One region of the Providencia huaxiensis genome, then DNA from elsewhere that is predicted to be linked to it. Evidence: predicted binding sites of a transcription regulator. Region 1 holds the regulator's gene; the other holds the start of a gene.

Region 1 (4,181 bases):
TTTCTGGTGAAATTGTGCTAGTCTGGTCTGAATTGCATGAATCGGTTAATTTCATGCCTAAGGGAAGTTTTTCTTTATGATATTTTTATTCCGTGGTTCATTTTGACGTCATCATCTACCATAAATTAAGTTGGGTGTTTTCTAACGCAACCATGTTGTAAAACTATCAAATAAGGCTCATAACTCTAACACCCGTTAATCCGCTTCATGCACTGTTGATTAAAATAGTGCTTATTAGCGCAACACAGGGAGTCTGCGATGTCCAAAAAGCACCCAATCATAGCCATCACCGGTTCAAGCGGTGCTGGCACAACCTCAACTAGCCAAGCATTTCGTAAAGTTTTTCACCAATTAAATATCCAACCGGCAACACTGGAAGGGGATAGCTTTCACCGCTATACACGTCCTGAAATGGATATGGCTATCCGTAAAGCCAGAGAACAAGGGCGGCACATCAGTTATTTTGGCCCCGAAGCGAATGATTTTGCTTTGCTTGAACAAACCTTAGTCGACTACGCAAAAACCGGCTGTGGGCAGTCCCGTAAATATCTACATACTTATGATGAAGCGGTACCTTATGGCTTGCAACCTGGGACATTCACCCCTTGGGAACCGCTGCCAGACAAAACAGATATTTTATTTTATGAGGGGCTGCATGGGGGTGTTGTTACTCCAGAACATAATGTTGCACAACATGTTGATTTGCTTGTCGGTGTTGTCCCTATTGTCAACTTAGAATGGATCCAAAAATTGATCCGCGATACCACAGAGCGAGGGCACTCTCGCGAAGCAGTCATGGACTCGGTTGTGCGTTCTATGGGGGACTATATTAATTACATCACGCCACAATTCTCTCGCACTCACATCAATTTCCAACGTGTTCCAACGGTAGACACATCTAACCCATTCTCAGCAAAAGCGATTCCGTCACAAGACGAAAGCTTTATTGTGATCCGTTTTCGTGGGCTAGAACAAATTGATTTCCCCTATTTGCTATCAATGATATCTGGCTCATTTATTTCCGCAATGAATACAATTGTCGTTCCAGGAGGGAAATTGGGGTTAGCAATGGAATTAATTATGGCACCAATAGTCGAAAAATTAATTAATCAAAAGAACAACAATTAAATTATTTTTTGATTAATAAACAAGATGCTTATCATTAATTAAGATAAGCATCTTTCAATTCAAATATATTAGTAAAAATTAAATTTATTTTTAGTTTTTTATTTCAAAGCTGTGTGTGACTTCAACGGTTTTCTCTAACATCAATGCCACTGAGCAATATTTTTCAGCAGAAAGTTGAACAGCACGTTCGACCGCTTTTTCCGTTAATTCATTCCCAGTTACAATAAAATGCAAATGGATTTTCACAAAATAACGCGGGGCTTCTTCACGGCGCTGTGAGGTTAATTTAACTTCACAATCAGTAACATCGTAACGGCCCTTTTGTAAAATCGAAACGACATCAATCGCGCTACAGCCGCCGGCCGCCATTAGCACCATTTCCATTGGACTTGGCGCTTTATCGCCCGCATTGCCATCCATCATCACTTGGTGCCCAGACGCTGACTCCCCTAAAAAAGAAAGTCCTTCAACCCACTTTACTCTTGCTTCCATTGTATTTCCCCTTGAAATGAAATCGATTTAAAGGCTACATTGTTCCATAGATACAATGAATGTTATATCAACTTTATTTGGCTGAAGCGATACAGGGAAGACTTTCTGTATTGGATATGCTACAAACAATACTTAGTTGATAGGATTAAGATCAAAACTCAACGGTTTAATTGATCATATTATAGTGTTGATATCAATTTGCGTTACCAAAAGCAATCAAAAGCGCTGAAGTAATCAGCCTCTTGATTATTTAAAGGTATATAAGGCAAATTAATATGCTAAGCTAGTGACTTTAAAGCCAGCCTTTCTAGACGTTTTTCCGAATGGCTGCAATAACATACAGAGGATAACGCTAATGGTTCTCGGCAAGCCACAAACAGACCCTACTCTTGAATGGTTTTTGTCACACTGCCATATTCATAAATATCCATCCAAGAGCACTCTTATCCATCAGGGTGAGAAAGCAGAAACCCTTTACTATATCGTTAAAGGTTCGGTGGCTGTTTTAATTAAAGATGAAGAAGGCAAAGAAATGATCCTCTCTTACCTGAATCAAGGGGATTTCATTGGTGAGCTTGGGTTATTTGAAGAAGGGCAAGAACGCACTGCGTGGGTTAGAGCAAAAGTCGCCTGCGAAGTTGCTGAAATTTCATATAAAAAATTCCGTCAATTGATTCAGGTAAACCCTGATATTTTAATGCGCCTTTCTGCGCAAATGGCTAGCCGCCTACAAACAACATCTGAGAAAGTCGGTAACCTTGCATTCTTGGACGTTACTGGCCGTATTGCTCAAACGCTATTAAATTTAGCCAAACAACCCGATGCAATGACACATCCAGACGGTATGCAAATCAAAATCACTCGTCAGGAAATAGGCCAAATCGTAGGTTGTTCCCGTGAAACAGTTGGTCGTATTTTAAAAATGTTAGAAGACCAAAACCTGATCTCTGCACATGGTAAAACCATTGTTGTTTACGGCACTCGTTAATTAACCTTTCAGCCTCGCTCTCTTGGCGAGGCATGCAATTTAAAATAACGTTATACCTCTGGTATAACGTTATTTTTTCTTATCCATAGCCTATTTATATACTTTCATTAATGAGTGTCGTTTCTTTATATTTTTCTAGCTAATGATCACACTAAGATAATGGTAACAAAACTATTACTAGGAGATTATTAGTCGTGGAGTTAAATACTAAAGTAAATAATATAAAAAGTTCACCTAATTATATGGATAATAAAAAAATTACATCCAAAAACCTTTCATTTATTGAAGGGTTAAATATTATTAATCCATTAAATACAGGAGGTTATAAGAAAGTAAATCTCGCTATTAAAACTTGTGAGTTTTACAAGAGAGAACAACCCGAGCTAAGCCAACTCCCTTATTCACAACCTGTTGGAAAAATCAAAATTCCCTATATTTATCAAGAGGAATATTTGGTTTCCCCATCAAATGTCTTTAAAAATAATATTACAACAGAAAATAATTCAACAAAAAATATTAAACTGGAAAATACTCCTATGAAAACTAGCAACTCTAATGCAGAGTTAATTAATACTACCAAAAAAAATTTTTTAGTTAAAGATTTCGGTATCAATAAGTTAAAACACTTTTTCCATGAGTCTATTGAAAAAATAAAATCTACTAGCAAAATTCAAAGTTTAATTATCAAAAATAAAACAATACCAAGAAATGAAGATATCTATCATGTTAGATTTTATAATAATAAAGACGCTAACAGTATCATCATGCAAAAAAACAATAAAGAAACAGAGTGCATTGACTTAGAATGGGATAGCTACACCGAAGAACCAAGCTACTTTTTGGGTACATTAGATGAATCAGCGTATCCAAGTTATGAAAATTTAAATTTTGGCTTAAGCCACGATAGTTTTAAAAAAATTCTCCATCTTACTAACTTTCATTCGAGCAATGAGAGCTTAAACTCTAATTCCTCTGGTTATCAATCAGATAGCAATCCCTCTTTAGGTAATTCAGTGTGCTTTTCAGATGACTTTCCACATCAAGAGAAAAATAAAAACATTAGATTAATAAGTGAAAATTTCAGTAATCTAAATAAAAATGAAATTACAGATAATAAAGCGAACGAAACCAGACTACCTAAAAAAGAAAAAAATAGGATAGCTAGAAAGCTAAAACAAACACAGGCAGAAAAAATGGACAAATTAGCCAAAGGAAATAGTTCAACAGGCTATATTCATCCTTCTCGTCGAAATAAAATAAATAACTCAATTAAAATTGAAAAAATAAATCATCTTGATAGACAAATAGCTGGGCTGAAAGCTCTGAAAAGAGAATACCAAGAAATGGCTGTTATGACTTCAACACATGAAAAAAAAATTGAACAATTAGTATTAGAAGCTCAACAAAGTATCGTAAAAAAGTAAAAAATTTAATCAATAAAATGTTTATTGCAGAGGCAAAATGCCTCTGCAACTTTACTCTACAATTTAACCCAATAACTTACCAATAGCCGTTTCTAATTTCGCCATCCCACTATTAATTTCTTCCTCAGAAATAATCAGTGAAGGCGTAA
Region 2 (4,181 bases), 2.0 Mb from region 1:
TCCAAGCAGCGGCTAATAGCATACACAATAGCGCGACAATTCCCCCTGATTTAGAGAACTCACCGAAAGAAATTTTTACGCCATATGCCGCTGATTGCTCAACGACGATAATGCCAGCAAGGCTACCGAAGACCAGTAAGTTACTTGAAAAACCAGAACCCAATACGAGAGCAGCGCCTAACGAATCGGCATTGCCTTCAGGTGTTAAGAAGGGGACGAGTAGCATGACTGAAGGGTTGTTTCCAACGATAGTACTTAGGACGCCTGTCACTAAAAATAGGGCTAATGGGTTATTGAGTTCCACACCGTAGTTTCGCAAATCAGTTAATAATTGCTGAGGTAGTCCTGTGGCGGCAAAAGCGGCATTGACAACAAATAGCCCCATGATGAGTAATAAAAGATTACCATCAACGAGTTTAAGCATATCACTCGAGGCAATAGATCGATTTAATAATAAAAATCCAGCAGCCGTTAATGCAATAAGTTCTTTAGGAATATCAGTCACAATAAAGGTAATGATGACTGCGAAAGTAATGACACCCGCTTTTGCTGTCTCCCAGACATCTAATGTTTCTTGGGTTGATTTAGGGGGAGTTGAGAGCGTATTTTCTTTAGTCAAATACCAACGATGACGATATAACCAAACGAGTACTAACCATGTTAATGGTAAGGAAAGCAGGGCTGGTATTGCTGATGCCAGTAATAAGCCAACAAACGAGATATCAAGCCCTTGTGCTGCGATCATATTTTGTGGGCTACCAATTAATGAACCTGCGGCCCCGTTATTCGCTGCGAAACAAAAGCCAAGTAAAAAAGGAATTGGGTTTAAACCGCGAGATAAACTAATTGATACTAATAATGGAGTCATCGCGACAACAACAACATCATTAGTGAGCAATGCGGAAAGAAAGCCACCAACAAGAATTAAAACAGCGAGTAATATCGGGGGCGAAACTTTTAGCATTGCGACTTTATTTGCGGTCCAGCTATAAAAACCAGACACAACAAAAGAAGCAGAAACGACCATAAGCCCGAATAACATCCCAATCGTTCGGTAATCGATAGCATTCCATGCATGGGGAGGGGTAATACTACCAATAGCCATCATAGCTAGGGCACCAATAACCGCAGCGCCAGTTCTATCAACTTTGAAGCCGGGTAGCTTACCAAAGCCCATCGCAATATAAACCAAAAGAAAAACAATAACGGTTGACGTCATGATATTCACATTTTAATTAAGAAAATTAGAGGTAATTTATCGGTGAAGACCAGACGAAGCAAGGTTAAATAATGTATTGATAATAATACGTTGTCGTTAATTCAATTTAAGATTATCGCAAAAAGATGATGGTAATAATGAAATAGAAAATGAAGTTTTCAAATAGCAATAACAGGCATTGACTACGAAAGACGATAATGTGATTTATTGCAGCATGCAAAGAAAAATGAAGAAAGTACGTTTAGTAATTTTATTACAAAATATAAAAAGTGACTTGTACAGTTGGATAATTGACATTAGTCCACAGGATAAAAAAGATAAATAGAAAATAAATTGTGATGCTCATCACTAATCTAAGATAAATAACGAGTTTTAAGCTGTGACCAATATCACTAAAAATGGTTTTTTTGTGTAAAAAAAGAGCAGTGTAATTTAGTGACATGAATTTTATGTGATCTTCATCAATATAAAGGTGGGGTGAGCCGGGGGGTAATAGTGATCTTGTTCACATAAAGGCCCACGTGGTGCGGATCTGATAAAGCTCATGCTAGAGTGAAAGAGTTGAAAAAATCACAGACGTTATTTGGCGATAACGTTACAACTTTATCATTCTCGTACCACGGGGTTCTATCATGGTAACATCAAATATCAAATTAAAGGTACAGAATTTTGGGCGTTTCCTCAGTAATATGGTTATGCCTAATATCGGTGCTTTCATCGCTTGGGGATTAATTACCGCGTTATTTATCCCAACGGGCTGGTGGCCTAATGAGACATTAGCTCAACTTGTTGGTCCTATGATCACCTATTTACTCCCTCTATTAATCGGTTATACCGGTGGCCGTTTGGTCGGTGGAGAGCGGGGGGGAATAGTTGGTGCAATAACAACAATGGGGGTCATTGTCGGTGCTGACATGCCGATGTTTATGGGGGCAATGATTGCTGGCCCATTAGGCGGATATGCAATAAAACGTTTTGATTTGTGGATCGAAGGCAAAGTTAAAACGGGTTTTGAAATGTTAGTGAATAATTTTTCATCTGGCATTATCGGCATGTTATTAGCTATTTTGGCTTATTTAGCGATAGGTCCTCTTGTTGCAGGGTTATCCAAAATATTAGCGGCTGGTGTGAACGTGATGGTGGAGAATAACTTACTTCCACTCACGTCTATTTTTGTTGAACCTGCAAAAATCTTATTTCTCAATAATGCTATTAATCACGGTATTTTTTCACCGTTAGGTATTCAGCAAGCATCTGAAACAGGTTCCTCCATTTTTTTCTTAATTGAAGCAAACCCTGGACCAGGTTTAGGCGTTTTACTCGCTTATATGTTTTTTGGTAAAGGTAATGCCAAGCAATCTGCACCAGGGGCAGCAATTATTCACTTTTTTGGCGGTATCCATGAAATTTATTTCCCGTATGTTTTAATGAATCCTCGATTAATTCTTGCTGTAATTCTTGGAGGGATGACAGGGGTATTTGTGATGAACCTTTTTCATGCGGGCTTAGTCTCTCCTGCATCACCAGGTTCAATATTTGCAGTTCTACTGATGACCCCTAAATCATCACTTATTGGCGTTATTTTATCAGTCACAAGTGCTACAGCTGTTTCTTTTATCGTTTCAGTGCTTTTATTAAAACGAACACGAATTGGCGATGATGATGAGCTCGAAAGTGCGACGAAAAAAATGCGCAATATGAAAACGCAATCAAAGTCATCAGCAACAAGCTCAACCAGTAAAGATATCTCTATCAATTTAGCTCAAGTGCGCAACATTATTGTTGCTTGCGATGCAGGCATGGGGTCAAGTGCAATGGGGGCCGGGGTATTAGCCAAAAAAGTACGAGATGCAGGCTTAATCGATATTGCAGTCACTAATATGGCAATTAACGACCTGCCAGATAACGTTGATATTGTTATTACTCATAGAGATCTAACACAAAGGGCACAGTCATTTGCGCCAAATGCAATGCATATTTCTTTAACAAACTTCTTAGATAGCCAAACGTATAATGATCTAGTCACCAATTTAATAGCTAAAAAAAATCCTAAAGCTGCGAATGACGGACGACTGATTAAGCAAACGATTATTGCAGCAAATGATGAATCCTATGAAATAGAAAATTATGATGATGCGATATTTACATTGAGTGCAAAGCATATTCATTTAAACCTATCTGCACAGAATAAAACGCAAGCCATCCAATTTGCGGGGCAAAAATTAGTTGAGGGTGGCTATGTTGAGCCTGACTATATTGAGGCGATGTTAGCTCGCGAAAAACTAACTCCCACATATCTTGGCGAGTCTATTGCGGTACCTCACGGAACGATAGAAGCCAAAGACCGCGTATTAAAAACCGGCATTGTTATTTGCCAATACCCCGAAGGCGTACAATTTGGTGAAGAACCCGATGAAATTGCCCGCCTAGTTATTGGTATTGCCGCACAAAATAATGAGCACATTGAAGTTATCACACGAATTACTTCCGCTTTAGATGAAGATGGGGTTATTGAGCGTTTATGTGAAACCCAAGATGTTCAGGAAGTACTCGAAATTTTAGCGTCTCAAAGTGCAGCATAAGGAGAATAATAATGAAAGTCATTCACTTTGGTGCAGGAAATATAGGCCGTGGGTTTATTGGTAAATTATTAGCAGACGCAAATTCACAAGTGACTTTTACGGATGTTAATCAGCCATTAATTGACCAACTCGCGCATCAGCAATCTTATAATGTTCACGTGGTTGGTCAGGAAAATCGTATTGAGAAAGTCCAACACATTCACGCTGTTAATAGTAATGACCCTAAAACGATAGAGTTTATTGCAACAGCGGATATGCTTACAACTGCTGTCGGGCCACAAGTACTTGAAAAAATAGCGTCAACCATAGCTAAAGGCATAGTTTATAGAAAATCGCAGGGAAATAACCAGCCACTCAATATAATTGCATGTGAAAATATG

Evidence for each region. The regulator CRP, encoded in region 1, controls carbon source genes, mostly activating them, when cyclic AMP is high. The targets are predictions, from matches to a motif close to ATGTGANNNNNNTCACAT.
Region 2: the regulator CRP is predicted to act here: its motif matches at 1,713-1,730, upstream of CYG50_RS11720 (PTS mannitol transporter subunit IICBA).

What each region holds. Positions count from the first base shown of each region.
Region 1 is NZ_CP031123.2:4,175,375-4,179,555, reverse strand. It holds gene CYG50_RS21085 (YheU family protein) at 1-80, shown strand, start outside; gene CYG50_RS21080 (phosphoribulokinase) at 259-1,128, shown strand; gene CYG50_RS21075 (OsmC family protein) at 1,219-1,620, opposite strand; gene crp (cAMP-activated global transcriptional regulator CRP) at 1,976-2,608, shown strand; gene CYG50_RS21065 (hypothetical protein) at 2,803-4,032, shown strand; gene CYG50_RS21060 (aspartate aminotransferase family protein) at 4,096-4,181, opposite strand, start outside.
Region 2 is NZ_CP031123.2:2,149,599-2,153,779, reverse strand. It holds gene CYG50_RS11725 (ArsB/NhaD family transporter) at 1-1,219, opposite strand, end outside; gene CYG50_RS11720 (PTS mannitol transporter subunit IICBA) at 1,852-3,801, shown strand; gene CYG50_RS11715 (mannitol-1-phosphate 5-dehydrogenase) at 3,813-4,181, shown strand, end outside.